Regions from separate parts of the Pantoea sp. Lu_F5_004 genome, predicted to be linked through region 3. Evidence: predicted binding sites of a transcription regulator. Region 3 holds the regulator's gene; each other region holds the start of a gene.
What was found. The regulator PhoB, encoded in region 3, activates phosphate uptake and scavenging genes when phosphate is short. The targets are predictions, from matches to a motif close to CTGTCATAAAACTGNCNNAT.
Positions count from the first base shown of each region.

Region 1: uvrB (excinuclease ABC subunit UvrB) is a predicted target of PhoB. The motif match lies at 1,909-1,928, and genes of this name have one in related genera.
Region 2: serA (phosphoglycerate dehydrogenase) is a predicted target of PhoB. The motif match lies at 6,626-6,645, and genes of this name have one in related genera.

Region 1 is NZ_CP194946.1:2,858,410-2,868,549, reverse strand. Features, by position in the region: gene bioD (dethiobiotin synthase) at 1-392, shown strand, start outside; gene ACR8BN_RS13300 (ABC transporter ATP-binding protein) at 521-1,243, opposite strand; gene uvrB (excinuclease ABC subunit UvrB) at 2,137-4,158, shown strand; gene ACR8BN_RS13290 (gluconeogenesis factor YvcK family protein) at 4,142-5,065, opposite strand; molybdenum cofactor riboswitch at 5,270-5,403, shown strand; gene moaA (GTP 3',8-cyclase MoaA) at 5,393-6,379, shown strand; gene moaB (molybdenum cofactor biosynthesis protein B) at 6,394-6,909, shown strand; gene moaC (cyclic pyranopterin monophosphate synthase MoaC) at 6,912-7,397, shown strand; gene moaD (molybdopterin synthase sulfur carrier subunit) at 7,390-7,635, shown strand; gene moaE (molybdopterin synthase catalytic subunit MoaE) at 7,637-8,089, shown strand; gene ACR8BN_RS13260 (OBAP family protein) at 8,195-8,980, opposite strand; gene ACR8BN_RS13255 (DUF1615 domain-containing protein) at 9,087-10,140, shown strand, end outside.
Region 2 is NZ_CP194946.1:817,137-827,276, reverse strand. Features, by position in the region: gene ubiI (FAD-dependent 2-octaprenylphenol hydroxylase) at 1-317, opposite strand, end outside; gene ubiH (2-octaprenyl-6-methoxyphenyl hydroxylase) at 331-1,509, opposite strand; gene pepP (Xaa-Pro aminopeptidase) at 1,506-2,828, opposite strand; gene ACR8BN_RS03945 (YecA family protein) at 2,875-3,453, opposite strand; gene zapA (cell division protein ZapA) at 3,624-3,953, shown strand; RNA gene ssrS (6S RNA) at 3,993-4,175, shown strand; gene ACR8BN_RS03930 (5-formyltetrahydrofolate cyclo-ligase) at 4,268-4,861, shown strand; gene serA (phosphoglycerate dehydrogenase) at 5,206-6,444, opposite strand; gene rpiA (ribose-5-phosphate isomerase RpiA) at 6,724-7,383, opposite strand; gene ACR8BN_RS03915 (LysR family transcriptional regulator ArgP) at 7,566-8,471, shown strand; gene ACR8BN_RS03910 (oxidative stress defense protein) at 8,613-9,335, opposite strand; gene argO (arginine exporter ArgO) at 9,479-10,102, opposite strand.
Region 3 is NZ_CP194946.1:3,125,742-3,135,881, reverse strand. Features, by position in the region: gene ACR8BN_RS14680 (phosphotransferase enzyme family protein) at 1-330, shown strand, start outside; gene qhpR (AraC-like transcriptional regulator QhpR) at 493-1,560, shown strand; gene ACR8BN_RS14670 (cell envelope integrity TolA C-terminal domain-containing protein) at 1,557-1,898, opposite strand; gene ACR8BN_RS14665 (CsgG/HfaB family protein) at 2,103-2,780, shown strand; gene ACR8BN_RS14660 (DUF4810 domain-containing protein) at 2,792-3,151, shown strand; gene ACR8BN_RS14655 (DUF799 domain-containing protein) at 3,148-3,801, shown strand; gene ACR8BN_RS14650 (AAA family ATPase) at 3,831-7,505, opposite strand; gene sbcD (exonuclease subunit SbcD) at 7,502-8,701, opposite strand; gene phoB (phosphate response regulator transcription factor PhoB) at 8,899-9,588, shown strand; gene phoR (phosphate regulon sensor histidine kinase PhoR) at 9,603-10,140, shown strand, end outside.

The sequences.
Region 1 (10,140 bases), 270 kb from region 3:
CCCATCCGGCGCTGTCGGCGGGTCTGGCGGCGCTGCAACCGCTGGCAGACTGGATTCTGGTAGAGGGCGCGGGCGGCTGGTATACCCCGTTGTCGGAGACGCACACCTATGCGGACTGGGTGGTCAGCGAAAAGCTGCCCGTGATTCTGGTGGTGGGGATTAAGCTCGGCTGCATCAACCACGCTATGCTCACCGCTGACGCGGTGCGGGCAAGCGGACTGCCGCTGGTGGGCTGGATCGCCAACACCGTTGAACCCCCGGGTAAACGCTATCAGGAGTATCTCACCAGCCTGAAAAATAGGTTACCTGCCCCCTGTCTGGGCACCATCCCGTTTCTCACTGATGCGTCGCAGCAGGCGTCCTGTGGTCAATACCTGACGCTGCCGGAGTAACCGCCTGGCCTGGCTATTTTATTTGTCACGCTGAGTCCGGGCAGTGCTCACCAACCTCGCGCTGTGTATGCGCTCCGGTGGTTCTGCGCGCTCCATTTCCAGCCTGCCTGCAACCGTTACGCCCGGTGTCAGGCTACCGTCAGCCATTTATCGACGGTGTGGTCATCAAGCTGTTCCATGCTGCCCTGCGCCACATTGCGACCGCGGTGCAGCAGCAGAAAATAGTCCGCCACGCGACGGATCAGCGACAGGCGCTGCTCCAGCAGCAGGATGGTCAGCCCGTAGTCGAGGTTAAGCCGACGGATCAGATTGCCCATCTCCTCTTCCAGCCACGGCGACATCCCGTCGGTCGGCTCATCCAGAATCAGCAGTTTGGGCTGCAGCACCAGCGCGCGCGCCAGGGCCAGCTGTTGCTGCTGATCGATCGGCAGATCGCCGCTGCGCTGCTGGCGCAGAGAGTAGAGCGCCGGGAAGAGGTCGAACACCATTTCGGGAATGGCGCGATGGCGGTCGCGCTGGCTGGCACCCGCCAGCAGGGCAATCAGCAGATTATCTTCCACGCTCATCTGAGTAAAAATATGGCGGCCCTGCGGCACATAGCCAATCCCCATCTGCGCCCGTTGTTCAGCCGGTTGCAGCAGCAGATCTTCCGGCGGCGAGCCATCCTCTTTCCAGGAGATGGAGCCGCTGTTAATCGGCAATCTGCCCATGATGCAGTTCACCAGCGTGGTTTTACCCATGCCAGGACGGCCCAGAATGCCGGTGCAGGTGCCAGGCGACAGATCCAGGTCCACATCCCACAGAATATGGTTTTGACCGTAAAATTGATTTACCGAACGTAAACTCAGCATCTGACACTCTCCTTCCCGATCATTAGCCTGATTGCTTCCGCGCTCTGTCGTCTGGCAAACAAGTCATCAGCAACGGCAGCCTCGCCATTGCAGCACAGTGCGCATTCAGCGCGGTAACGCTACTGACTCCTGCAATTCCCAGGCCAGATCTAAAAACGGCCCTGTTTCCTGCCGGAGCGCCTCGTGTCAGGGAAGAAAGGTGAGAAAAACTTATCAATTCCCCACGGTGATCACGCGCCTGCACTTTTGCAGTGCCTCGGGGCGCTGTTTCTGGTGCAGACGTACTCTGACGTGGCAGCAAGTCCGATTAAGAATCTTAGTATGAGGCGTGAAAATTTGCGTACGGCACCCGGTGACAGATTAAAATTGCAGAATAATCCGGCAGCAGGCGACGCGAAATTTAACGCAAAAAAAATTATTTTCACGGTAGTGAGAAGGCAGGGAAAAATTATACACAGCTGATGGCGTCGGGGCTGCCATCACTTATCCACCATTCCTGTGGATAACCTTGTGCATTAGGTAATGAAAACCAGTTGGAAGCGAGGAAATACGCGGCCTGGTAACATAATGACGAGAATCTGGCCTCATAGCCTTATTTCAATAAAATCAGTTTGTTATCAAAAAACAAGCCTGAGAATTATCTGTCAGGTAACGGTACTGTAATTTTGTGACACTCTATTGACAAATGTTAAATCAGATCTCTGCCTGGGGATAACATTGCGCAACAAGCTGAGCGATAACGCTGCCAGCCTGCAGGGACAGCAGGTGCCATCCTGCTGGCGTTAACATTGCACCAATACTGTTTTTATATCCAGTATTATTTTCTGGCAAAATCACCATAGCAGAGTAAAATGAGTGCCTGCCCGCCGACTTCTCCAGCAGGAACTGCATTCATGAGCAAAGCCTTTAAATTGAACTCCGCCTTTAAACCTTCGGGCGACCAGCCTGAGGCGATACGTCGCCTGGAAGAGGGGCTGGAGGATGGACTGGCCCATCAGACCTTATTAGGCGTAACCGGCTCTGGTAAAACGTTTACCGTCGCCAACGTGATTGCCGACCTCAACCGTCCGACCATGGTGCTGGCGCCCAACAAGACGCTGGCCGCCCAGCTCTATGGCGAGATGAAAGAGTTTTTCCCGGATAACGCCGTCGAGTTTTTCGTCTCATACTACGACTATTACCAGCCAGAAGCCTATGTGCCGAGCTCCGACACCTTTATCGAAAAGGATGCGTCGGTGAACGAACATATCGAACAGATGCGTCTGTCGGCCACCAAGGCGCTGCTGGAACGGCGCGATGTCATTGTGGTGGCGTCGGTTTCGGCTATCTACGGTCTGGGCGATCCCGATCTCTATCTGAAAATGATGCTCCACCTGACCCGCGGCATGATTATCGATCAGCGCAGTATTCTGCGCCGTCTGTCAGAGCTGCAGTACACCCGCAACGACCAGGCGTTCCAGCGCGGTACCTTCCGGGTGCGCGGCGAAGTGATCGATATCTTCCCGGCGGAGTCGGACGACATTGCGCTGCGCGTCGAGCTGTTTGACGAAGAGGTTGAGCGTCTGTCGCTGTTTGACCCGCTGACCGGCCAGATCGATTCGGTCGTGCCGCGCTTTACCATCTACCCCAAGACGCACTACGTGACGCCGCGTGAGCGTATTCTGCAGGCGATGGAAGATATCAAAGTCGAGCTGGCGGACCGCCGCCGGGTGCTGCTGGAGAACAATAAGCTGCTGGAAGAGCAGCGCATTACCCAGCGTACCCAGTTTGACCTGGAGATGATGAGTGAGCTGGGCTACTGCTCCGGCATCGAGAACTACTCACGCTACCTCTCCGCACGCGGACCGGGCGAAGCGCCACCGACGCTGTTTGACTATCTGCCCGCCGATGGCCTGCTGGTGGTGGATGAGTCGCACGTGACCATTCCGCAGATTGGCGGCATGTATAAAGGCGACCGGGCGCGTAAAGAGACGCTGGTGGAGTATGGCTTCCGCCTGCCGTCGGCGCTGGATAACCGTCCGATGAAGTTTGAAGAGTTTGAGGCGCTGGCACCACAGACCATCTATGTTTCGGCGACGCCGGGCAAATATGAGCTGGAAAAGTCGGGCGACGAAGTGATCGATCAGGTGGTGCGTCCTACCGGTCTGCTGGATCCGATCATCGAAGTGCGTCCGGTCGGTACCCAGGTCGACGATCTGCTGTCAGAAATCCGTCAGCGCGTGGCGATCAACGAACGTGTACTGGTGACGGTGCTGACCAAACGTATGGCGGAAGATCTCACCGAATATCTGTCTGAGCATGGTGAGAAGGTGCGTTATCTGCACTCTGATATCGACACGGTAGAGCGTATGGAGATTATTCGCGACTTACGTCTGGGCGAGTTTGATGTGCTGGTGGGCATTAACTTACTGCGTGAGGGGCTGGATATGCCGGAAGTGTCGCTGGTGGCGATTCTCGATGCGGATAAAGAGGGCTTCCTGCGCTCCGAACGCTCGCTGATTCAGACCATTGGCCGTGCGGCGCGTAACATCAATGGTAAGGCGATTCTCTACGGCGATAAAATCACGCCGTCGATGGCGCGCGCCATTGAAGAGACCGAGCGCCGCCGTGAGAAACAGCAGCTGCACAACGAAGAGAACGGCATCGTGCCGCAGGGCCTGAATAAGAAGATCACCGATATTCTGGAACTGGGCAAAAACGTGGTGAAAACGCGCGGCAAAGCGAAACCAGCCCGCCCTGGCGAAGCCCAGGCGCTGGCCGATTTCCAGCTGTTAACGCCGCAGGCCCTGCAGAAGAAAATCCACGAACTGGAAGGGCAGATGCAGCAGCATGCGCAGAACCTGGAGTTCGAACAGGCGGCCAACGTGCGCGATCAGCTGCATGAACTGCGAACGCTGTTTATTGCGGCCTCGTAACGCCGTTAAAGCCCTGAATGGCGTGTTCCAGCGCCACCCGTAACAGCTGGCGGTCGTGACGATATTGGATATCGGCGGCCTCCAGCGGTTCACGGACAATCAGCCGGTTTTCAATGCCACGGGTGTCCACCGCCGGGCTGACGACCAGCGCATCAATCACGCGCTTGCCGATATAACGCTCCATCATCTGCAGCTTATCAGCCACTGACAGACTGGCGGCGGCAGGACTCAGCTCGCGGCCCAGATTGCCAATAAACACCATGGTGGCAGGCGTGCGACGCAAGGCCTGCGCCATCTCTTCCATCAGCAGAATCGGCATCAGGCTGGTGTAAAAACTGCCGGGTCCAATCAGGATCAGATCCGCTTCAGCAACCGCCTGCAGCGCTTCCCGCGTTGGCTGGACGTTGGGATGCAGCATCAGCTCCTGCGGCGGCTGCTTCATCTCGTCAATCGCCGTTTCGCCATAAACCATGTTGCCTTCAACATCCATCGCCACCAGATCCACCGGCTGCTCAGACATCGGAATTAAAAAGGCGTCGACTTTAAGCAGGTTACGGATGATGTTGATCGCTTCCAGCGGTCGAACGCTGAGATGATCCAGCGCCCGCAGCATCAGATTACCCAGGTTGTGTCCGGCCAGTTCGCCATTACCGGCAAAACGGTACTCAAACATCGCCGAGGCGACGCTGGGTTCAGCAATCAGCTGGTTAAGGCAGTTACGCATGTCGCCCCAGGCGATGCCGCCTTCTGAGCGACGAATACGGCCGGTTGATCCGCCGTTGTCGGTGGTGGTGACGATGCCGGTGAGACGCGAGCCCAGCGGGGAAAGGGCAGACATGACGCGGCCTAAACCGTGTCCGCCTCCCAGTGCCACAACGCGATCAAGATCGGCCAGTGTGCGATTCATACTTCTCCTTAATATCCCTTCGCGTGGCGTGGCTCTAATCGCTAAGCCCGCGCGGATGACTTACGTCAAAATCTGGATCGCATTTTAACGTATCCTGTCGCGAAAATGCGGTGAAAATTCGATATGTATAAGAATATATAGCGAAAACAGCAAATGGAAGAGTGGCGAAAATCACGCTACCATCATGCTTACCGCGCTGATCAACGGGTCAGCGTACACTCAAGCCTGAATGCCTACGTCTGCGGATAGGGGGTTCAGGCCGTAGCCATCGAGCTGCCAGGGTGCAGGAAGAAATGACTGCATCTCCCAATCTGGAAAGGTGTTCTGGTGTCACAATTTACTGATGCATACGCGCGTAAGTTCTATTACCTGCGCCTGTCGGTCACGGATGTTTGTAATTTCCGCTGTACCTACTGTCTTCCTGACGGCTACAAGCCGCAGGGAATTCGTAACAAAAGCTTTCTCTCGCTGGATGAAATCCGCCGCGTCACGCGGGCCTTTGCCGCTGCCGGAACGGAAAAAGTGCGGCTGACCGGCGGTGAGCCGTCGCTGCGCCGTGATTTCACCGACATCATTGCGGCGGTGCGCGAAAACGCCTCCATTCACCAGATCGCGGTAACCACCAATGGCTACCGGCTGGCGCGCGACGTGAAGCAGTGGCGTGACGCGGGGTTAACCGCACTCAACGTCAGTGTCGACAGTCTGGATGCCCGTCAGTTTCACGCCATTACCGGTCAGGATAAATTCCATCAGGTGATGAGCGGCATTGATGCCGCGCTGGACGCTGGTTTTCGCCAGGTCAAAGTCAACAGCGTGCTGATGCGCGATCTCAACAGCCGTAATCTGGCCACGTTCCTCGACTGGATCCGTACCCGTCCGATTCAGCTGCGCTTTATCGAACTGATGGAGACCGGCGACGGTGGCACGCTGTTCCGCGATCAGCACGTTTCCGGCATGGTCATCCGCGATCAGCTGATCGCCCAGGGCTGGCAGCGTCGTGAGAGCGGACGCAGCGACGGCCCGGCGCAGGTCTTTTACCATCCCGATTATGTCGGCGAGATTGGTCTGATCATGCCTTATGCCAAAGATTTCTGTGCCAGCTGCAACCGTCTGCGCGTTTCGGCGCACGGTAATCTGCACCTTTGCCTGTTTGGTGACGGCGGTGTGCCGCTGCGCGATCTGCTGGCGTCAGACGACCAGCAGGCCGAACTGCAGGCGCGCATCGCCAGCAGCCTGGGGCAGAAAAAGCAGACGCACTTTCTGCATCAGGGCAACACCGGCATCACACAGAATCTCTCTTACATTGGCGGCTAATTTCAGGAGGCAGTATGGGTAAACCAGCCAGCGAATTTCAGGCAGTGCAGATTGCGGTGATGACAGTGTCAGATCGTCGCGATGCCAGTGACGATACCTCCGGCGACTATCTGCGCGAAGCCGCCGCGGAAGCGGGGCATGAGGTGGTCGATCACGCCATCGTGCCGGATAATCTCTATCGTATTCGCGCCACCGTGTCGCGCTGGATCGCCAGTGAAGATGTCCAGGTCGTGATTATTAATGGCGGAACCGGCTTTAACCTGAAAAACAGCACGCCGGAAGCGCTGCTGCCGCTGTTCGACCGCGAGATTGATGGATTTGGCGAACTGTTCCGGATGATCTCCTATGAAGAGATTGGCGGTTCGACATTGCAGTCGCGCGCGATTGCCGGTCTGGCTAATCAGACGCTGATCCTGGCCGTGCCGGGTTCCACCAGCGCCTGCCGCACCGCCTGGGAACGCATTATCGCTGACCAGCTTGATGCGCGCACCGCGCCCTGTAATTTTGTCTCACATCTCAAGAAACGGTAAGTATGTCTCAACTCACACACATTAACGCCGCAGGCGAAGCGCACATGGTGGATGTCTCCGCCAAGGCGGAAACCGTGCGCGAAGCGCGGGCAGAAGTGCTGGTGCTGATGCAGCCGGAAACGCTGCAGATGATTATCGAAGGCAGCCACCACAAAGGGGATGTCTTTGCCACCGCGCGCATCGCCGGTATTCAGGCGGCGAAACGCACCTGGGAATTGATTCCGCTCTGTCATCCGCTGATGCTGAGCAAAGTGGAAGTGAACCTGGAGGCTGAAGCTGACCATAGCCGGGTTCGCATCACCACGCTCTGTCGCCTGACCGGCAAAACCGGCGTGGAGATGGAAGCGCTGACGGCCGCGTCGGTTGCCGCGCTCACCATCTACGACATGTGCAAAGCGGTGCAGAAAGATATCGTTATCGAACAGCTGCGCTTAATCAGCAAGAGCGGTGGCAAAAGCGGCGATTTCCAGGCGGTCTCGCATGATTAAGGTGCTGTTTTTCGCCCAGGTCCGTGAGCTGACCGGCACCTCATCGCTTGAGGTCGGTGCCGATTATCCGGATGTGGCCGCGCTGCGCAGTGCGCTGGCAGAGCGCGATGACCGCTGGGCGCTGGCGCTCGAGTCAGGCAAGCTGCTGGCGGCGGTTAATCAGACGCTGGTGCCGATGAGTCACCCGCTGCACGCCGGTGATGAAGTGGCCTTTTTCCCGCCCGTGACCGGAGGCTAAGATGGAAACGCAGATTCGCGTCGGCCCCGCGCCCTTTGATATGGCGGAAGCCTATCGCTGGCTGGCGGCCTGTGATGAAGATGGTGCGGTCGTGACCTTTACCGGCAAAGTCCGTAACCACAATCTGGGCAACGACGTCGCGGCACTGACGCTGGAGCACTATCCCGGCATGACCGAAAAAGCGCTGCAGGAGATTGTTGATGCGGCGCGCGAACGCTGGCCGCTGCAGCGCGTCACGGTGATCCATCGCGTGGGCGAACTGTTTCCCGGCGATGAAATCGTGCTGGTGGGCGTGACCAGCGCCCATCGCGGCAGCGCCTTTTCCGCTGCCGAGTTCATTATGGATTACCTGAAAACCCGCGCGCCGTTCTGGAAGCGAGAAGCGACAGAGCAGGGCGATCGCTGGGTGGATGCCCGCGACAGCGACCACCAGGCGGCTCAGCGCTGGGAGTAAGCTGCGTTAACGGCTCAGTGGGCAAAGGTGTCTGCGCCCGCTGAGCAGTTAACCGCATACATGCCGCTGCCCGCATCCCCAGACATCACGACGCTTAGCGCGGGATTAAGGCTGCTTTAGCTGCTCAGCCGCGCCAAACCCGGTCTGACCGTGGCTGTGTTCGCCGCCGCCGGCGGTGCGCTTCAGCTGAATGACCTGGCCCTGTTGCCAGGCGTTGGCACCTGCTGCGGCAGGATGCGCCACGATATCCGCACGCTGGGCGCGGATCTTTTTGCTGTCGATGTCAAAACGACGATCGCGGTCCGCCAGCAGTCGCGAGTCCATCTGACCATCCTCCGTAAAGCCCATCATCAGCGCCGGAATGCCGATCGGCAGCGTTTTGTCGCGATCGGTGTGCCAGGTGTGCCAGGTTTTCCCGTAGGTGTTCACAATGCGCTTCATCAGGGCGTGGTCGGCGGCTTCCGGTAAGCCTGGTGCAATCAGCGTGCCCGATTTCACCTCATACTGATGGCTGTGCCAGAGCTTCTTCTCTTCGGGCGGCAGGGTGTTAAACAGCCGTTCGCTGATAATGTACTCCACGCCCATCAGCCGTGCGTCGCGCGTGTTGCCGTCGTAAATCACCGCCTGCATCACATCGTCGTTCAGCACGGTGACATAGTGGTGCGCCTCCATCTGACCGTTCTTATCGCCGTTATAAAAATGGAATCCGTCGAGATAGGTGTTGATGGCGTCGATGGGCGGACGTGACTGCATCACGCTGGCGCCGGTCTCCAGCACCTTAAGCGAGGAGGAGGTGGGTGCGCCCGGCGATTTTACCTGGGCAGGCGTATTATTGGCGCCGCAGCCGGTTAATAACAGGCTGAACGCCGCAACTGGCCAGAGTTTAAACATCGTAAGTTCCTTTAACGGTAAAAAAGATAACCTTAGTTCAGTTCTCGCCTGCCTGTGAAACTCTGGCGATGGTAGAGTAGAGCTTTGGTTCATTCTGAGGACAGGCATGTCATCCACCCCGATTCTGCAACGTCTGACACTGGTCGCCGCACTGGTGCTGGCAGGTTGTAGCAGCAAGAAAACCCCTGAGGCGCCTGTGCGGCAGCCTGAAGATGTCAAAGCGCAGATCCAGCGGCTGCTGCCGTCGCACGTAAGCAATAAAGCGGCGTGGAGCGACGATATCTACACCACCTTCCGCACTCAGCAGATCGATCCCAGCGCCAGTAACCTCTGCGCGGTAATCGCCGTGACGGATCAGGAGAGCAACTTCAGCGCCGAGGCCGCCGTGCCGGGTCTGCCAAAAATCGCCTGGGGCGAGATCAACCGCCGTGCGGCGCAGGTGCACGTCCCGGCATTCCTGGTGCGTACCGCGCTGCAGATCAAATCGCCCACCGGTGAAAGCTACGCCGCCCGGCTGGACAAAGTGCGCAGTGAGAAAGAGCTGAGCGCTATTTTCGATGACCTGATTGATATGGTGCCGATGGGCCAGACGCTGTTTGGTAATCTCAATCCGATCCACACCGGCGGGCCGATGCAGGTCAGCATTGCGTTTGCCGAAGCGCATGCCAAAGGCTACCCGTGGCCGATCGATGGCACTATCCGGCGTGAAGTCTTTACCCGCCACGGCGGGATCTACTTCGGGACGATGCACCTGCTCGGCTATCCGGCTGACTACAGCCAGCCGCTCTACCGCTTTGCCGACTACAATGCGGGCTGGTATGCCAGCCGCAATGCGGCCTTCCAGGCGGCGGTGTCGCGCGCCACCGGCATGAAGCTGGCGCTGGATGGCGATCTGATTCTTTATGGATCGGATGCGGCGGGCGGCACCGAACTGGCGGTGCGCACGTTGTCGAAGCAGATCGATATGAGCAACAGCGACATTCGCCGCGATCTGGAGAAAGGGGAGAAAGCGTCGTTCAGCGACAGCGAACTCTGGAAACAGGTCTTTACCCTGGCGGATAAAATGGCGGGTCGAAAGTTACCGCGTGAAATGCTGCCGGGCATTAAGCTGGAAAGCCCGAAAATTACCCGTAATCTCACCACGGCGTGGTTTGCGCAGC
Region 2 (10,140 bases), 1.8 Mb from region 3:
TGGCCCAGATGCGACAGGCCCTGCTGCTCATCATCAAAGGCGATGGAGCCGAAACTGTCCTTATCCCACACTTCCATGCCGTGATAAGCGCTGGCGCGCAGCGAGAGAATGGTCGACCAGACATCCAGCTTCTGCAGCAGCCGTTCGCTGGCGGCATTGATTGCCGACACGCGAACTGACGGTGACGCACTCAGCGCCAGCGGTGGCTCCGGTGATTTTTCCAGTACGGCGATGCGCAGTCCGCTGCCCTGCAAGCCGCAGGCCACCGCCAGTCCCACCATACCGCCACCGGCAATCACCACATCAAAAGTTTGCATCTGAGCCTCTTTATTAACGCTTAACCCAGCCAAGCGTGCGCTCAGCCAGTTGATTTCTTAACCACGGCAGATGATCCATCGCCAGCAGGCCCAGGTTACGTCCTGCCACCAGCGGACCATAGCGATTCGCGAAGACGCGAACCAGTCCGTCGGTGATACCGATGGTGGCGGCGCGGTCGGGCTGACGACGCTGCTGGTAATGATGCAGCACCGCATAGCTGCCGGGGTCCTGCTGCTGCCGATGGGCGGCTGCCAGCGTTTCAGCCAGCGACATCACATCGCGCAGGCCCAGGTTGAAGCCCTGCCCGGCAATCGGATGCAGCGTCTGCGCCGCATTGCCCACCACCGCCACGCGATGCGTCACTGGCGACATCGCCCGGTGCAGCGCCAGCGGGTAATACTCACGCTGGCCGGTGTGGGTGAATTTACCCAGCCGCCAGCCAAAGGCACGCTGCAGCTGGCTGAGGAATTCGGCCTCGCTCCACTGCTCAATGCGTTCACGCTGCGAAACCGGATGACACCAGACCAGCGACAGGCGATTGCCGGACATCGGCAACAGCGCCAGCGGGCCATTTTCGGTAAAACGTTCAAATGCCCGGCCCTGATGAGGCAGCGCGGTGGAGACATTGGCAATCACGGCAAGCTGTTGATAGTCGTCTCTTTGCCACTGAATGCCGCACGAAGCCGCCAGCGCAGATCGCGTGCCATCCGCCGCCACCAGCAGTTTGCCGCTGAGTTGTTCGCCACTGTCCAGCGTCACCTCAACCTGCTGCTCACGGCGGTTAGCCTGGGTAACACGAGCCGGACAGCGCAGCGTTACACCGGGTGCTTTTTTCAGTTCCGCAAACAGACGCTGACCGACGTCAAACAGCTCGACAACCTGTCCCAGCGCCGGAATAGCGTAGTCAGCCGCCGCCAGCGACACAAAACCGGCGTGACCGCGATCGGAGACATGAATGTCGGTAATCGGCGTGGCACAACGGGCGATGTGCTGCCACAGATTGATGTCCGCAAGCTGCTGGCAGGTACCGGCAGAGAGCGCAATAGCGCGGCCGTCGAAACCGGGATGCGCCCGGCTGCCGGGCTCGCTGCTTTCAATCAGCGTTACCGGCAGTGTGCCCTGGGTCAGATGGGAGATCGCCAGCGCCAGCGTCGCCCCGGTCATGCCGCCACCGGCAATCAGAATCGTCATGCCTGTTTTGCCGCCGCCATCAATGCTTCAATCTCATCCGCCTCTTTCACGACGCTGTCGGTGAGATTTTCAATGCCATCTTCAGTGATCACAATGTCATCTTCGATTCGGATACCAATGCCGCGATACTGCGCGGGCACGTCGGCATCCGGTGCGATATAAAGACCCGGCTCGACGGTTAACACCATGCCCGGTTCCAGTACGCGGTCGCGGCTCGGGGTACCGTAGTGGCCGACATCGTGAACATCCAGCCCCAGCCAGTGGCCCAGGCCATGCATATAGAACTGACGATGGACTTCCTCGGCGATAAGCGTATCGACGTCGCCCTCCAGAATGCCCAGCTCCACCAGCCCGGTGACCATGATACGCACCACTTCATCATTCACTTCACGAATGCTGATGCCCGGCCGGAACAGTTCAAGCGAGCGGTTGAGGCAAGCCAGCACGATGTCATAAATCGCGCGCTGCGCCGGGCTGAATTTACCGTTAACCGGGAAGGTGCGGGTGATATCGCCTGCATAGCCGTGGAACTCACAGCCTGCATCGATCAGCACCAGATCGCCGTCGCGCATTTCGCTTTCGTTTTCGGTGTAGTGCAGAATGCAGCCGTTAACTCCGGCACCCACAATGGTGTTATAGGAGGGAAAACGCGCGCCGTGACGGTTAAATTCGTGTTGAATTTCCCCTTCGAGCTGATACTCGAACAGGCCTGGCCGGCAGGTTTGCATGGCGCGGGTATGCGCCAGTGCACTGATTTTCCCGGCGCGACGTAACAGTTCAATCTCATCCGCATCTTTAAACAGACGCATCTCATGCACCCAGGGACGCCAGTCAGTGAGGGTATCGGGCGCACTAAGATGCTGGCGGAAGCCGCGACGTAGCTTATCCAGCGCGCTGAACACCAGTGTGTCCGCGTGGGCATATTCGCCCTGCGCATGGTAAACCACATCCAGGCCATTCAGCAGCAGGTGCAGCTGGTCACCAATATCATTCCAGGGTAAAGCGCGATCGACGCCCAGTTTGTCGGGTGCGGCCTCCTGACCCAGGCGACGGCCAGACCAGGTTTCCGCGGCAGGATCGCGCACGCGGTTAAACAACACGCTGTGGTTATGATTCTCATCGCTTTTGATCAGCACCAGCAATGCCTGCGGCTCGTTAAAACCGGTGAAATACCAGAAGTCGCTGCTCTGGCGGAACGGATATTCGGTGTCATTACTGCGCATCACTTCTGGCGCAGCAAAGATTAACGCTGCGCTGCCAGGCACCATCTTCGCCAGCAGCGCCTGACGACGCTGCAGGAATCGTTCCAGTGAAATCATCTCTGCACTCCCTGTAAACTGACCGGTTAAACTCGTTGACCTGAAATTAGTGTAGCGTCGGTTTTTGCACTTCTGGCGCGGTTGGCTGCGGGCGGGTGAACGTATCGTGGCACAGCAGCGCGGCGACACGTACATACTCAATCACCTCCTCCAGCGACTGCTCCAGCTCCTCCTGGTCTTCATCTTCTTCGTAACCGAGCTGTGCGATAGTGCGCAGATCATCGATTGCTTCGCCGGTTTCGCCGGTGACTTTATCCAGTTTAGGCTGTGTTACGCCCAGGCCGAGCAGAAAATGGTTAACCCAGCCCGCCAGCGCGTCGGCACGGTCAAAGACGGTGATGTCGTCGTCAGCAGGTAGCAGCAACTGAAACAGGAAGCCTTCATCTTCCAGCGTAGTCGCCGTATGCTCGTGTAGCTCCGCCAGCGGCACGGCAAGAGTGTGTGAAAACGCCATGCCTTCGTTAGCCAGATCGTGTACCAGCGTCTTCCAGCTGGTGTCCTGGTTACCACCGCAGAGGATCCCGCTCAGCAGGCCATGCATTTCCGCGGGCGTCATTCCAACGCCCTGCTGTGAGAGCACCGCCGCGAGCGCGTTGTAATCGGGGGTTGCGTTCTGTAAGGACATAAGTTTTCATCGTCGTTGGCAGAATAAGTTCGTGTTATGCTACCACTAGCTGCCTCAAGGTTTCCAGAAAAGGGGTTGTATCTTATTTCGTGGGTCTATATAGTTGCCCGCCTCCCAAGCCATTGACTGCTAAGGGAGTTGCGAGCGAAGTAATCAGTCAGGAAGGTGGCATGTCTGCACAACCGGTAGATTTACAAATTTTTGGTCGTTCGTTGAGAGTAAATTGTCCGCCAGAGCAGCAAGATGCGCTCAATAGCGCGGCTGAAGATCTCAATCAACGGTTGCAAGATCTAAAAGTTCGCACTAGAGTCACCAATACAGAACAACTGGTGTTCATCGCCGCGTTAAACGTCTGCCACGAGCTGGCGCAAGAGAAAGTGAAAACGCGCGATTATGCTGCTAATATGGAACAGCGTATCCGTATGTTGCAGCAGACGATTGAACAGGCATTAGTTGAGCAGGGTCGCATCTCTGAGCGTGAGGGTGCGAAGTTCGAATAAAACTTCATGGTTGCTATACTTAAGTAACGGTGAGGTAAATTTTCTCTGAGATGTTTGCATGTGGGCCAGTCCCCTGAGCCGATATTTCGAAAAAACAGAATGTGACGCTCGTAACCTGTGTGCATGCTCGGTTCGTCCGAGAAGCCTGATGGTTATGACGGCATGTTCACCTTGAACCAAGGGTTCAAGGGTTACAGCCTACGGCGGCATCTCGGAGATCTCTCTTCCTGTAGTCCTGCTTTTTTCCCCTGACTGACATGTTATAGTCGCTCAACAGCGACTTATCCGGCGGGGAAATCATGTCTGAACCTTCCATGTCTGAACCTTCAATGACCCAGCGTCAGGCGATTCGCCAGCATGTGCGACATCTGCGACGGGCACTTACCGATGAGCAGCAAACGCAGGCTGCTGAGCAGCTCGCTGAACATGCGCTCAACTACGCCCCGGTGACCGAAGCGCGCAATATTGCCCTGTTTCTGTCGGTGGATGGCGAACTCAATACCCGTCCGCTGATTGCCCGCCTCTGGCATCTGAAGAAAACAGTCTGTCTGCCGGTTTTACACCCCTTCTCTCCCGGTAATTTGTTGTTTCTGCGCTACTCGCCCGATACCCCATTGCTCAAAAATAAGCTGCGCATTCCTGAACCGCCGCTGGATATCCGGCAGTTGATCACCCTTGATCAACTGGATCTGATGATGGTGCCGCTGGTGGCGTTTGATCAGCATGGGCAGCGTCTGGGGATGGGCGGCGGCTTCTACGATCGCACCCTGCAGAACTGGCGGCAGCACGGTTTTTTGCCGGTGGGCCTGGCACACGATTGTCAGCAGGTCGATAGCCTGCCGGTGGCAGAATGGGATGTGCCTTTGCCGGCGGTAATGACGCCGTCAAAACTCTGGCTGTGGGAGTAGAAGAGTCGCTTTTGCAGACAAGTGAAAACCCACATCCGGGCGCATCTGGCTGCAATGAAATAGCTCAACGCGCAGGGAACATGGTCATAAGAGGAAAGCGTCCCGCCGCCCGGATAAAAACGCCGGGAGCGTTTTTGAACAACGCCACGCGTTGGCCCGGTTACGGGCGCACCTCAGGGATGATGTGCGTAATCGCGCGGGCCGGGCATGCCATGGATGGCGGCTTTTGCGTCTTTCCGATCTGACCGTGTTCTCTTCGCAGTCTCGGTCTTACAGCAAATCGGGACAGCCTGTATTAACTACCTGAAGAGACGCGACTAAGCGCCTGTTCAGGTTGGTAGCGCTTAGTAAAGCAGACGAGCGCGGATGGTACCCGGAATCGCCTTCATCAGCTGCAGCGCGTTCTCGGCCACTTCCGGCTCTGCATCAATGTCGATCACCACATAGCCCATAAACGGCGAAGTTTGCAGATACTGGGCAGCGATGTTGATGCCCTGCTCGGCAAAAATCTGGTTGATGGCCGTCAGCACGCCAGGGCGGTTCTCATGGATATGCAGCAGACGACTGGCGCTGATACCGTGAATCGGCAGTGACACTTCGGGGAAGTTAACCGCCGAGAGAGTCGAGCCGTTATCGGAGTATTTCGCCAGCTTGCCAGCCACTTCAATGCCGATGTTCTCCTGCGCTTCTTCCGTCGATCCGCCAATGTGCGGCGTCAGGATCACGTTGTCGAACTCACTCAGTGGAGAGATAAACGGCTCGCTGTTGGTTGCTGGCTCGCTCGGGAAGACGTCGATGGCTGCGCCACCCACCTGTTTGCTGGCCAGCGCATCGCACAGTGCCGGAATATCTACTACGGTACCGCGTGAGGCGTTAATCAGCAGCGCGCCAGGCTTCATCTGCGCCAGCTGCTCTGCACCAATCATATCCTGTGTAGAGACGGTTTCCGGCACGTGCAGGCTGACAACGTCGCTCATGTTGAGGAGATCGGCCAGATGGCGTACCTGCGTGGCATTACCCAGCGGCAGCTTGTTTTCAATGTCGTAGAAGAAAACATGCATACCCAGGCTTTCTGCCAGCACGCCCAGCTGCATTCCGATATGGCCGTAACCGATAATACCCAGTTTTTTGCCACGCGCTTCAAATGAGCCTTTGGCAATCTTATTCCAGATGCCACGGTGTGCTTTCGCATTCGCTTCCGGGATGCCACGCAGCATCAACAGCATCTCACCAATCACCAGCTCCGCAACCGAGCGGGTATTTGAGAACGGCGCATTGAACACGGGAATACCCCGGCTGGCAGCCGCCTGCAGATCAACCTGGTTGGTACCGATACAGAAACAGCCAACGGCGACCAGCTTTTCAGCCGCCGCAAAAATCTCTTCAGTGAGCTGGGAGCGGGAACGGATACCAATAAAGTGTGCATCACGGATCGATGCTTTTAACGCGTCGGAATCCAGTGCGCCCTTATGGAATTCGATGTTGGTATAGCCTGCAGCCCGCAGGTTCTCCAGCGCGCTCTGATGGACACCTTCCACCAGCAGGAACTTAATCTTATCTTTTTCCAGTGATACCTTTGCCATTTCCCGATCCTATTCAGCATTCAATGAGGACTACCATAAGCCAGCCTTCTGTCAAAATATCAAAAAAATCGCGTCGGGCAATACAAACGATTGCCCGGCCGCCAGCACGGCAGCGGCTGACGACAGCACATTGCCGGACAAAATAAGGAGGTCAGCCTGGAAGAGAGAACGAACCCGCTGCGGATGACGGTTATGTGACATAAGTCACCAAATTTCACCACAGCGAGAAAAGATGATTTGCGGGCAGAAATAACCGACGCCGCATCGACGCCGGACAGATCATTTTTTGATGGTTTTCACGCCATCAGGCCCGCCAATTAGCGCAATATCAGCACCGCGCGCGGCAAAAAGGCCCACGGTAACGACACCTGGCAAGGCGTTGATGGTTTTTTCCAGCTCAATGGGATCGAGAATGCGCAGATTATGCACATCGAGAATAATGTTGCCGTTATCGGTAACCACGTTCTGACGATACTCAGGCAAGCCGCCCATTTTCACCAGCTGACGCGCCACGTAACTGCGCGCCATTGGGATCACCTCGACCGGGAGCGGGAAACGACCCAGCACATCGACCTCTTTTGAAGCGTCAGCGATACAGATAAAGGTTTCAGCCACGGCGGCCACGATCTTTTCGCGCGTCAGCGCCGCGCCGCCGCCTTTGATCATCTGCATCTGTGGGTTGATCTCATCCGCGCCATCTACGTACACCGACAGCAGGTCAATCTCGTTCAGGTCGAACACCTGAATACCCAGGCTCTTCAGCTTCTGGGTTGAGGCATCCGAGCTGGAGACGGCACCTTCAATCTGATGCCTGACCGTGGCAAGCGCATCGATAAAGTGGGCAGCGGTGGATCCGGTACCCACACCAACAACGGTGCCCGGCTGCACGTACTCAAGTGCAGCCCAGCCAACGGCTTTTTTCAGTTCATCCTGGGTCATGGTATGTTTAAAACCTGTGCGACAACGAAGTGCGCGTAGTATAAAACAAGGCTTGCTGAAAATGCTCGGCTGACCGACGTGGATTTATCGCTTTGGAAGCCAGCCCACAAAAAACAAGAGAGCCATCACAGGTGATACTTTTGTGGCATAGTGACATCCATCCTGAAGGAGAGAGAAGAATAATGAAACGCCCGGATTATCGAACGCTTCAGGCGCTGGATTCAGTGATCCGCGAACGCGGATTTGAGCGTGCCGCTCAAAAATTATGTATCACTCAGTCAGCGGTTTCACAGCGTATCAAGCAGCTGGAGAATCTGTTTGGCCAGCCGCTGCTGGTGCGCACCGTGCCACCACGTCCGACCGAACAGGGTCAGAAACTGCTGGCATTGCTGCACCAGGTGGAACTGCTGGAAGAGGAGTGGCTGGGCGATGAGAACAGTGGCACCACGCCGCTGCTGCTGTCGCTGGCGGTCAATGCCGACAGTCTGGCGACCTGGCTGCTGCCTGCGCTGAAAGATGTGCTGGCAGATTCACCCGTACGCCTGAATCTGCAGGTCGAAGATGAAACCCGCACCCAGGAGCGTCTGCGTCGTGGTGAAGTGGTGGGTGCGGTGAGTATTCAGCCGCAGCCGCTGCCCAGTTGCCTGGTGGATCAGCTCGGCGCCCTCGACTACCTGTTTGTGGCGTCGCGCGACTTTGCCGATCGCTTCTTCCCCAACGGCGTCACCCGCTCTGCCCTGCTGAAAGCGCCTGCGGTGGCGTTTGACCATCTTGATGATATGCATCAGGCCTTCCTGCAACAGAACTTTGATCTCTCACCGGGCAGTGTGCCCTGCCACATCGTGAACTCCTCTGAAGCCTTTGTGCAGATGGCGCGACAGGGTTCGACCTGCTGTATGATCCCGCATCTGCAGATTGAGCGTGAGCTGGCGAGCGGTGAGTTAATTGATCTGACGCCAGGCTTGTGTCAGCGCCGGATGCTCTACTGGCATCGTTTTGCACCGGAAAGCCGGTTAATGCGTCGGGTGACCGATGCGCTCATTGCGCATGGACATCGGGTGCTGCGTCAGGATGACGTCGCAGCCTGAAAACAAAAACGGGGCGAAAGCCCCGTTTTTACTGCTGACAAATTATGCCCCGAACGGCTGTAAGGATGGATTGGCTCAGGGAACAAGGTCAGATCCTGAGATTCATCGGCAGTCTTAACAGGGCATCAGCCCCGTTTTGCATTATGGCGTGTTGGGCTTGATCTCAAACACCACATCAACCTGATCGTCAAAGTTGATGCTCTGCTGATCGTAGGTCTCCTGCGCCGAGGTATCTGCCGCTGTAGCCGCTTTATACATACGGTTCATCGGCATTGGCTGATAGTTAGCGACCTGATAACGAATGCTGTAGATCGATCCCAGCTTCGCGTTAAAGCCTTCAGCCAGCTGTGATGCCTGCTGAGTCGCATTTTTAATCGCTGCTTTACGCGCCTGCTCTTTGTAGCTCTCCTGATTTGCCACGCCTAACTCGACGCTACGCACCTCATTCAGACCGGACTTCAGCGCCCCGTCCAGCAGATCATTCAGCTTGTCCAGCTGACGCAGGGTTACCTGCACCTGACGCACCGCACGGTAGCCTTTCAGGACGGATTTACCCTCTTTGGTGTAATCGTACTCTGGCTGGGTGCTCAGGTTTGCCGCATCAATATCTTTCTTCTCAATGCCGTTTTTCTGCAGAAAATCGAAATATTGTGCAACCCGGCTATCCGCCTGCTTTTTCGCATCTGCGGCATCTTTTGACGACACGTTCACCACGATAGAGAGCGTGGCGATATCGGGACGGGCATCGACCGTTGCCTTGCCTGAGGTCACCACGTGTGGCCCGTTCGGTAACTCATCAGCGTGTACGCCAGGCAATGCCCCGGCGCTCATGATTGCGGCCAGAGCCAATGCTTTCAGTTTCATGAAAGTCCTCCTTGAAAAGGTACTATGACGGCTTCCAACCGGCGAAGCCCAACAGCGCATCGGTATGCGCCATGCTTTGAGTGGTCATTATGGCAAAAGTTCGGCCTCCGCGCGGCAATAACCGCATCGGATTGACGTTGGGATCAAAATCCGGCAATGCCCTGGCGCGCCAGCTGCAGGGCGATAAACCACATCACCGCGCCCACCAGCAGGTTAATGATACGCTGGGCTTTGGCGGTGCGCAGGCGTGGTGACAGCCAGGCGGCCAGCAGCGCCAGACCAAAGAACCACAGGATAGAGGCACTAATGGTGCCTAGCGCAAACCACTGACGCGCGGTGGTGGTCGGCAACTGCCCGCCAAGACTGCCCAGCACCACAAAGGTATCGAGATAGACGTGTGGATTGAGCCAGGTCACTGCCAGCAGCGTCGCGATAATGCGTCCCCTGCTCTGCTTTAATGGCTCACCATCCGCCAGATCGGCGTCGCCGCGAAAAGCGCTACGCAGTGCGCCCCAGCCATACCACAACAGAAAGGCTACACCCGCCCAGGTGATCACCATCAGCAGCAGTGGAGACTGGCTCAGCAAGGCGCTGCCGCCAAAGATCCCACCGCAAATCAGCAGAATATCGCTCAGCGAGCAGAGGGCCGCCGTCATCAGATGATACTGACGCTTCACGCCCTGATTCATAACAAAAGCGTTCTGCGGCCCCAGCGGCAGAATCAGCGCGGCGCCTAGGGCAAGTCCCTGAAAATAGAGAGATAACACAGGATTAGTTCCTCACATCGTTAGAGGAGGAGAAGTAT
Region 3 (10,140 bases):
GAAACACGGGTGATCGACTTCGATGACTGCGGGCTCGGCTGGTATCTGCACGATCTGGCGGCGGCGATCAGTTTTGTTGAGCATCATCCGCGCGCGCCAGAGTGGATCGATCACTGGATCCGCGGCTATGAGCAGGTGGCGCATATCAGCGATGCGGAGATGGCCATGCTGCCCGCACTGTTAATCCAGCGTCGTATCCAGCTCACCGCGTGGGTGGGATCGCATGCCGAAACCGAAATGGCGCACAGCCTGGGATCGGCGTGGGCCAGCCACTCGGTCCGCCTCTGCCGCCGCTATCTGGAAGGTGAGCAGCTGCCGGTCGGCGTCTGATGCACCAGCGGCGGGCGTCGCTGCGCCGCCGCAGTGCCCAGCGCGCAACCTGCACGCCGCCCGGACTGCCCGCAGGCGGCGCGTCGGGCATCAGGGACCTGGTATGGAAATTGCTCGGATAGAAGTGACGGGTGATCCACCTGAATTCTGACTGAGGCGACCATGAATCCGACACTGATAAAGCCCGATGCGTTTGCGGCCTGCTCGGCAGCGGCGGGGGCAGGCAATCACGGCGTGCTGGCAGCGGCGGCGACTGGCTTAAGCGACTTTATTCATACCCAGGGCGGTGATGTTGATCGCATCTTCGGCATCAGCGGCATCGATCCGGAGCGCCTGGCCAGCCCGACGCTCAGCCTGGGGCTGGTTAACTACTGTCGGGTGCTGGAAGAGGCAGCGCGTCACTCCGGTTTTGATAACTTCGGTTTGCACTACGGCAGGCAGTTTAAACCGCAGTCATTAGGCCTGATCGGCTACATCGGTCTGTGCTCCGCCACGCTGGAACAGGCGCTGCATAATGTGGTCAACGCGTTTCCCTGGCATCAGCACGACACCTTAACCCGGCTGGTGGATAAGGGAGAGTGCTGGCGACTCGACTATCAGGTGCGACATGGCGCGATCCTGTCGCGCCGTCAGGATGCGGAGCTGACGCTGGGGATGTTTATGAATCTGATCCGCCACGTGGCGGGCAGACACTGGGCACCGCGCGAAGTCCACTTTGAACATCCGCGTCCCGGCCAGTGGCACGATCACTGCAAAGTGTTTGATGCCCCGGTCTGGTTCGATCAGCCGTTTAATTCACTGGTGATCCCAAAACGCGATCTGCTGCGCGCCATGCCGGAGAGCGATCCGATCCTGTTAATGGTGATGCAGGATGCGATCCGACGGCTTAACCGTGTGACGTCACAGCAGAGCATGATTGAGCAGGCGCGTTCGCAGGTTAATTTATCGCTGATGCAGGGTGAGCCGGTACTGGAAGAGGTGGCGGATAAGCTCGGACTGTCGAGCTGGTCACTGCAGCGGCGGCTGCGTGAAGAGGGCAGCAGCTTTACCGCGCTGGTGGATCAGGTGCGCTGCGAAATGGCGACATACTATCTGCAGCAGAAGCAGCTGCCGATCTCAGAGATGGCGCTGCTGCTGGGCTACTCGGAAGTCAGTGCGTTTTCACGCGCCTTTCGTCGCTGGTTTGGCATCAGTCCGCGCCAGTGGCGTCAGGAAGGTCTGGCCAGCTAACCGCGCGGCGCAAAGCCGAACCACGCCGGTTGTCCAGGCTCCGGCGGCGGCGGCAGATCGCGGGTCTGCGCCACCAGCTGCCAGGCGCGCAGGCAGAGCGCTTCATCCCCCTGCGTCTGGGTCACCGCATAACGTCTGCTGTATTCCTGCCACTCCATCCGTACCAGACATTGCTGCCCGGCGTAACGCGCCGCATCGCTGAACTGCCGGTTCAGTACTGGCTGCATTTGATAAGTCCAGTGACAGGATTGGCTGTCAGGATCTTTCGACGGCTGACAGAGGTTTGCCACGCTATCCCGTTGCTTTGTCACAGGTTGCTGACAGGCGCTGAGCGACATTGCAATAATCACTCCCGGCAACATTCTCATCGTTATATTAATTAAATTCATTTAACTGGCCAACTTTCCTTAAAGATCTTCCGGTCTGCTGCCGACAGTCTACAGACCGGCATCATGAATGCTATGGCATTACTCCGACTGTCGACAGAACCAGAATTTACCGCCCTGGCGCGGGTTACATCTCTTTCACTTCATGGATTAGAAATGCAGAAAAAATATGCCTTTGCGGCACTCTCCCTGTTAACGGCCTCGCTCATCAGCGGCTGCGCCACCGAATCTTCCCGCGCTATTCAGGCCCCGCAGGTTCGCGCGGCTAGCCAGCCGGTTTATCAGGGCGTGCGCAGCCCGATTGCGGTGGGTCAGTTTGATAACCGCTCCTCCTATATGAACGGCATTTTCTCTGATGGTGTCGATCGGCTGGGCAATCAGTCAAAAACCATTCTTATTACCCATCTGCAGCAGACCAACCGGTTCAGCGTGCTGGATCGCAGCAACCTGAAAGAGCTGCAGCAGGAGTCGGACTTCAAACGCAGCCAGCAGAATATCAAAGGCGCGAACTTCATCATCACCGGTGATATCACCGAGTTTGGCCGCAAAGAAGTGGGCGATCAGCAGCTGTGGGGCATTCTGGGCCGCGGCAAAACGCAGATCGCCTATGCCAAAGTGAATCTGAACGTAGTGGATGTCACTACCTCAGAGGTGGTCTACAGCACCCAGGGCGCGGGCGAGTATCAGCTCTCCGCACGTGAGGTCATCGGCTTTGGTGGCACCAGCAGCTATGACTCTACGCTGAACGGCAAAGTGATGGATCTGGCGATTCGCGAAGCGGTCGATCATTTAGTGGATGGAATCAACAACGGCGCATGGCGTCCGGCTAAATAAGGAAGCAGTAAATGAAGATGATGACACTGAGCAGCCTGCTGATTGCAGCGGCGTTGCTGGCAGGCTGTGCGTCAAAAGCGCCGAAAACGATCTACTACTGGGGCGATTATCAGCAGCAGGTCTATAGCTACTATCAGCCGGGCAGCGATCCGCTGAAGCAGATCGATGCGCTGAATCTGGACATTGAAAAAGCCCGTGCCGTTAACCAGCCGGTTGCGCCTGGTCTGCATGCCCAGCTTGGCCTGCTCTATGCCAAAACCGGCGATACCAATAAAGCCTTTGGTCAGTTTGCCACCGAGAAGCAGCTGTTTCCCGAATCGGCACCTTACATGGATTTTCTGATGAGTAAAAAACAAGGAGTGGTACGGTGAAAAAACTGATTGCCCTCGGCGGCGTGCTGATGATGCTGCTGCTGACCGGTTGTGCGACGAAAAAACCGTATGACTACAGTGCGTTCCGTGCCAGCAAGCCCGCCTCGATTCTGGTGCTGCCGGCCGATAACACCTCGCCGGATATCAATGCCGCTCACAGTCTGACCTCGCTGGTGACGCGCCCGCTGGCCGAAGCCGGTTACTACGTCTTCCCGGTGGCAGTGGTTGAAGAGACCTTTCAGCAGAATGGCCTGACCAGCGCCAGTGACGTCCAGGCCGTCAGCGCGAAGCGTCTGAATGAGATTTTCCACGCCGACAGCGCGCTCTATATCTCGATCAGCGAATATGGCAGCAGCTATCGGGTCATTGACAGCGTGACGACCGTGACGGCCAAAGCACGGCTGGTGGATCTGCGCAGCGGCAAAGAGATCTGGCAGGGTAAGGCCAGTGCCAGCGACAGTGAAGATGGCAACAACAACAACGGTGGGCTGGTCGGTATGCTGGTCAGTGCGGCAATCAAACAGATTGCCAGCAATGTGACTGACAAAGCGCACACCGTGGCCGGACTGACCAGCAATCGTCTGCTGGCACAGAACGAGCAGGGCGGGTTACTCACCGGCCCTCGCTACAAGCTCGTCAGCGCCCGCTGATTGCACGTAAACGGGCGCTCTGGCGCCCGTTATCCCTGCGGTAGTTCCAGCTGGCTGTAACCCAGCCCATTCATTTTGCGCACTTTAATCTGAACCGGAATGCGCTCCTTCATCGCTTCCACGTGGCTGATCACCCCAATGGTTTTGCCGCTGGCGTTGAGTGCATCGAGTGCGTCCAGCGCGGTGTCGAGCGTCTGCGCATCCAGCGTGCCAAATCCCTCATCCAGAAACAGCGATTCGATGCGCGTTTTGTGGCTGACCAGATCCGACAATGCCAGCGCCAGCGCCAGACTCACCAGGAAGCTCTCGCCACCCGACAGCGTGCGGGTATCGCGCGCCGCATCGGCTTGCCAGGTATCGACCACATCCAGCTCCAGCAGATCCTGCGCCCGTCGCTGCAGCAGATAGCGGCCATGCAGCCGATCGAGCTGACGGTTAGCCAGGGCCACCAGGTGATCCAGCGTTAAGCCCTGGGCGAAGCGCCGGAATTTATCGCCGCTGGCGGAGCCAATCAGATCGTTGAGCAGGCTCCACTGCGCCAGCGTCACACTATCCTGTTCAATCTGTGTCATCAGGCTTTGCTGGCGCACACGAAGGCTGGCATCGCTCTGCAGCTGCTGCTGAATCTGACCCTGCTGGCTGGCGTTGTCGCGCAGTGCCAGCCGTAACTGCTCCAGCTGCTGCGCCAGCGCTTCGGCGGATTCCGGCATCGCAGCGGGTTTCGCCTGCTGATGGGCGCTGAGCCGCTGACGCAGATCTGCCAGTCGCGCCTGCTGCTGCTGGCATTGCTGATCAAGTTGCTGCAGCTGCTGACGCAGTTGCAGAGCGGTTTGCTCATCCAGCAGCGCCGCGCGCAGGCTGGCTTCATCCGCGAATCCGGCACTCTCCAGTGCCTGCTGCAGCGCGCTTTCCGCCTCTGCCAGTCTGCTGTTGAGAGTCTGTCGCTGATTTTCCAGCCCAGAAAGCTCACCCTGCAGGCGACTGACCTCGGCCTGCGCCTGTTGCAGGGCCGTGAGCTGCTGTGCCAGTTGTTCATCAGCCTGCTGAACGCGGGCCTGCATCTGCTGACGGGCGAGGGTGACCTCGCGATCGCCAAACAGCGCCAGACGGGCACGGCGCATCTCGCTGAGCTGCGTCTGGCTCTGGTTTTGTTGCTGCTGACGGGTAGTGAGCTGCTGCTGCTCCAGTTCTGCCTGCTGTTGCAGGGCAGTGAGCTGGGTTTCCCCCTTTAACAGCTGCGGTTGCAGGTTAGCGAGCAACCGCTCACTTTCCTGCCAGCGCTCCCAGCGCCGCTGCTGTTCTGTCAGCCACGCATCGCGATGGGCAGCGTCGGGCAGGGCAAGGTTGTGCGCACTGAACTGCTGCTCCAGACGACTCTGCAATTGCGCCATGGCCTGCTGTTCCTGCTGCTGACGCTGTTGCAGCGCATCCAGCGCCTGCTGCAGGCTGGACAGCGACTGCTGCGCCAGCTGTTCAGCCTGCAAATGCTGCTGCCAGGCCTGCGACTGCTGAAGATGGTAATCCTTTGCGGCCTGACGCGCCTGTTCGGCGGCTTCCTGCGCCTGTCGCTGCTGCTCAAGCTGGCTTTCACGTTCGCTTTGCTGCTGCTCCCACGCGGCTAAGGCATCCCGATCGGCGAGCGGGAAGGTAAGTGCCAGCTCACTGCTCAGCGCCTGCCATTGCTGCTCAAGCCGATCGAGCTGTTGCTGCATCTCCGCGATTTCATCGCGCAGGGTCTGCTGCTGCACGGCTGACTGTTTCAGCTGTTCGCTTTTTGCCGTGCCCGCTTCGCGCAATGCCTCGGTTTGTTGTTGCAGTGCAGCCCGGCGCTGCTGGTTAGCACTTACTTCCAGCGTGCTGTAGGCCTCAACGGCGGGATGCGTGCAGGAGCCGCACAGCGGACAGGGCTGATCGGCGGCGAGCCGGGCGCGGTAATCACTGAGATCGACAATCTGCTGCTCCAGCGCGCAGATTTTTTCGACATCATCCAGCTGCTGTTTTTCGCGTTTCCACGTCTCGCGCAGCGCCTGGAGTTCGGCTTCACTCTGCTGATGCGCTTTTGCAAGCGTAGCCAGCCGCTGCTGGCGCTGGCCCAGCTGCTGATGCAGCGGCTGCCACTGGGTTGAAAGCAGCAGCAGTTGCTGACGAGCCGGACGGCTGTTCTGCAACTGGCTTAATGCCTGACGCACTGCGGCAGGCGGATGCTGTTCCTGTAGCGAAGTTAGTACTTGCTCCGCCTGCGACAGCGCCTGGCGGGCCTGTTGCTCCGCCTGCTGGCGCGGCAGCGCCTGTTCTGCCTGCTGCTGCTGTTCCGCCTGCTGGGTGGCGATCTGTCGCTGCTGCTGCTCGCGCTGTTGCGCCAGTCCGGCCAGGGACGCTTCACGCTGCGCCAGCAGGGCAAAGTTCTCCTGCCACACCGGCAGCGAAGCACCCCATTGGGCGAGATCGGCAAGCTGCTGGCGTAACTGATGCTGTTCAGCAATCGCCTGCTGCCATGCCTCAACCTGGCGCTTCTGCTCTGCCAGGCTGGCCTGTGTCTGGTCGGCATGCTGCTGCTGCCGGGCATTTTCCTGCTGCTGCTCTGCAAGCTGCTGCTGCAGTGTGCTGATCCGCTGATCCAGCGGCAGCACCTGTTCTGTCAGCAGGCTCTCCTGCTGCTGCTGTTCCTGCAGCGCCTGCTGGCGGGCACGCTGGGTGGCCGCGTAGCGCTGCTGATGCTGCTGCTGTTGGCTCTGCGCCTGCTCCTGTGCCGCCGTGAGTTGCTGACAGCGGCTCACGACCTGCTGCTGTTCGGTACGTAACGCGTCGCGCTGCTGCAGTTTTACCCGCAGCTTTTCAGCCGGTTCGCTGCGTGCCAGCCGCTGACGATCGGCTTCTGCCGCCTGGGATGCGGCCTGGGCCTGCTGCAGCGCGATGTCAGCCTGCGCATTTTCCTGCTGTAACTGCTGCGCCTGCTGTTGCCACTGCTGCTGTTGCTGCGCCTGCTGATAGTGCACGCTGAGCCGCTGTTCCGCATCGGTCAGCTCGGTGAGCTGCTGTTGCAGCGCGTCGCGTGCGTCGCTATCCAGCAGCGCCATCGCTCCCGCCTGGCTGCGCAGCAGATCCAGCTGGGTTTTTGCCTCTTTGTGGCGCTCGTAGATGGCGGCGGAAATCAGACCGTAAATTTCGGTGCCGGTCAGCTCCTCAAGCAGTTCCGCGCGCTCACTGGCTTTGGCGTTGAGAAAGGCGGCGAACTGGCCCTGTGACAGCATCATCGAGCGGGTAAACCTTTCGAAATCGAGCCCGGAGAGGGTTTCGATCAGCTTCAGCTTGTCACCAACTTTGTCGGCAACAATGATGTTGTCGGCGCAGCGTGCCAGCTCAACGCGCGGTGCCTGTAGCTTGCCGTCGGCAGTGCCGCGCGCGCGGTTCTGGCTCCAGAAGGCGCGCCAGGCTTCTCCTTTGATCTCAAACTCCACCTCGGCCAGACATTCGGCGCAGTCGCGAGTCATCAGCGCATTCTGGCTCTGGGAAATCGCGCCCAGGCGCGGCGTCTGGTGATAGAGCGCCAGGCAGATGGCATCCAGCAGGGTGGTTTTACCGGCGCCGGTGGCACCGGTAATGGCGAACAGGCCGTTGCTGGCAAAAGGTTCGGCGCGGAAGTCGATGAACCATTCACCGCGCAGGGCATTGAGGTTTTTGAACCGTAGCGTGAGGATCTTCATTGGGTCTCTTCCATGGCGGCCAGCGTCTGGCGGAACAGGGTGGTCATCTCGGCGATTTGTGCCGGTTGCAGCTCCTCATCCAGCGCCAGCCGGCGGGCAAAGACCTCCTCCACCTTCAGCTCACTCAGGGTTTCGTTGTCGAGCCGCGCCAGGCTCTGTTGTCGCTGTTCACGGCTGCGGCGGAGCAACAGGACTTCGACCGGCAGCGTGGCGGTCAGGGTTTCTACCTGACGCTGCAGATCGCTGAGGTACTCCTGGGTGGTGACTTCGATGTCGAGCCAGGTCGGCTTCTCCTGCTCTGCCGTGCTGAAGGCGTTTAACTGCTCTGCAATCTGCGCCAGCGATCCTTTCAGCACCTGCATCGGCTGCGCCTGTGGCACCACCAGCGGCGTGACTGATTGCAGGCCGCTGGTGGTGAGCTCCAGCAGGAAGACGCTTTTTTCTGTGCCCAGCTCATCAAAGCTCAGCGGAATTGGCGAGCCGCTGTAGCGGATATGTTCGCTGCCCGCGACGCGCTGGGCGCGATGAATATGCCCCAGTGCGATATAGTCAGCCGCGGGAAACGCGCTGGCCGGGAAGGCATCCAGCGTCCCGATATAGATGTCGCGCACCGAATCGCTCTGGCTGACGCCGACGGTGGTGAGATGGCCGGTGGCGATAATCGGCAGTGCATGGCCCAGCGCCTGGGCGGCAGTGAAACGCTGATGATAGTGGTGGGCGATCGCTTCCAGCAGCGAGGTCTGCTTGTCGCGTCCCGACTGACCCGCCCGGCTGCGCAGAATATCGCGCGGCCGCAGATAGGGAATCGCACACAGCAGCGCGCCCGGCTCGCCCTGGCGGGTGTTGAGCAGCAGCACATCATCCTTCTCCTGCGGGGTGGCGATCACCCGGGTATTGAGGCAGGCGAGCAGCTCACGCGACTCATTCAGCGTAGCAACGGAATCGTGGTTGCCCGCCAGCACAATCAGCTGACAGCCGCTGGGCTGCAGCGCCACCACAAAGCGGTTGAACATCTCGCGGGCGTAGCTGGGCGGTGTACCGGTATCAAACAGATCGCCTGCGATGATCAACGCATCCACCTGATGCTGTTCAATCTGGATCAACAGCCAGTCGAGAAACGCCTGATGTTCGGCTGCCCGACTTTTGTTGTAGAAGAACTGCCCCAGATGCCAGTCCGCAGTATGAATGATGCGCATGATGAGTCCCTGCCGTTGTGATTCGCCCGGCGATTATACTGGCTCTGCGGCCAAAGCAAAAAATTGTCGCTGCGCTGTCATAAATGATTACCAGTGAGGTTACAGGCAGGTTATGTTTTTCATAAAAGTGTCACAAATCTGACGCATAATGGCGCCGCGAATCTCAGTGACATCCGTCATAATCAGCAGGAGTAATAATGGCTAAGCGCATTTTGGTTGTGGAGGATGAAGCCCCCATCCGTGAAATGTTGTGTTTTGTTCTGGAGCAGAACGACTATCAGCCAATCGAGGCGGAAGATTATGACAGCGCCGTTGGCAAGCTGATTGAACCCTGGCCCGATCTGATTTTGCTGGACTGGATGTTACCCGGTGGCAGCGGTATTCAGTTTATCAAGCACCTGAAACGCGAGGCGATGACCCGCGATATCCCGGTGATGATGCTCACCGCGCGCGGCGAAGAGGAGGATCGGGTGCGCGGCCTGGAAGTAGGTGCCGATGATTACATTACCAAACCCTTTTCACCTAAAGAGCTGATGGCGAGAATCAAAGCGGTGATGCGCCGTATTTCGCCGATGGCCGTGGAAGAGGTGATTGAGATGCAGGGGCTGAGTCTGGATCCCTCCTCACATCGCGTGATGTCCGAAACCACGCCGCTGGAGATGGGCCCCACCGAATATAAGCTGCTGCACTTCTTTATGACCCACCCGGAACGCGTTTACAGCCGCGAACAGCTGCTGAACCACGTCTGGGGCACCAATGTGTATGTGGAAGATCGTACTGTCGATGTTCACATCCGCCGTTTACGTAAAGCGCTGGAAGTGTCCGGCCACGATCGCATGGTACAAACCGTTCGCGGAACAGGGTATCGTTTCTCTGCCCGCTACTAAACGGAGCCTTAACCGTGCTGGAACGCCTCTCCTGGAAGAGATTACTGACAGAACTGCTGCTGGTCTGTCTGCCCGCAGTGCTGCTGGGCCTGCTGTTCGGCGGTCTGCCCTGGTGGCTGCTACTGAGCGTGCTGACGGTGCTGTTGTGGCATTTTCACAATCTGATGCGGCTGTCGCACTGGCTGTGGCTCGACCGCACCATGACGCCACCGGCCGGGCGTGCCAGCTGGGAACCGCTGTTTTATGGTCTTTACCAGATGCAGCTCCGCAACCGGCGGCGACGGCGTGAACTGGGCAATCTGATTAAGCGTTTCCGCAGCGGTGCCGAGTCGCTGCCGGATGCGGTGATCCTGACTACCGAAGAGGGCACCATTTTCTGGTGTAACGGCCTGGCGCAGCAGCACCTGGGTCTGCGCTGGCCGGAAGATAATGGCCAGAACATCCTCAATCTGCTCCGTTATCCGGAGTTCTCCCGCTATCTTCGCCAGCGCGATTTCGACAAGCCGCTGACGCTGGTGCTGAACAACAAACTTCACATGGAGTTCCGCGTCA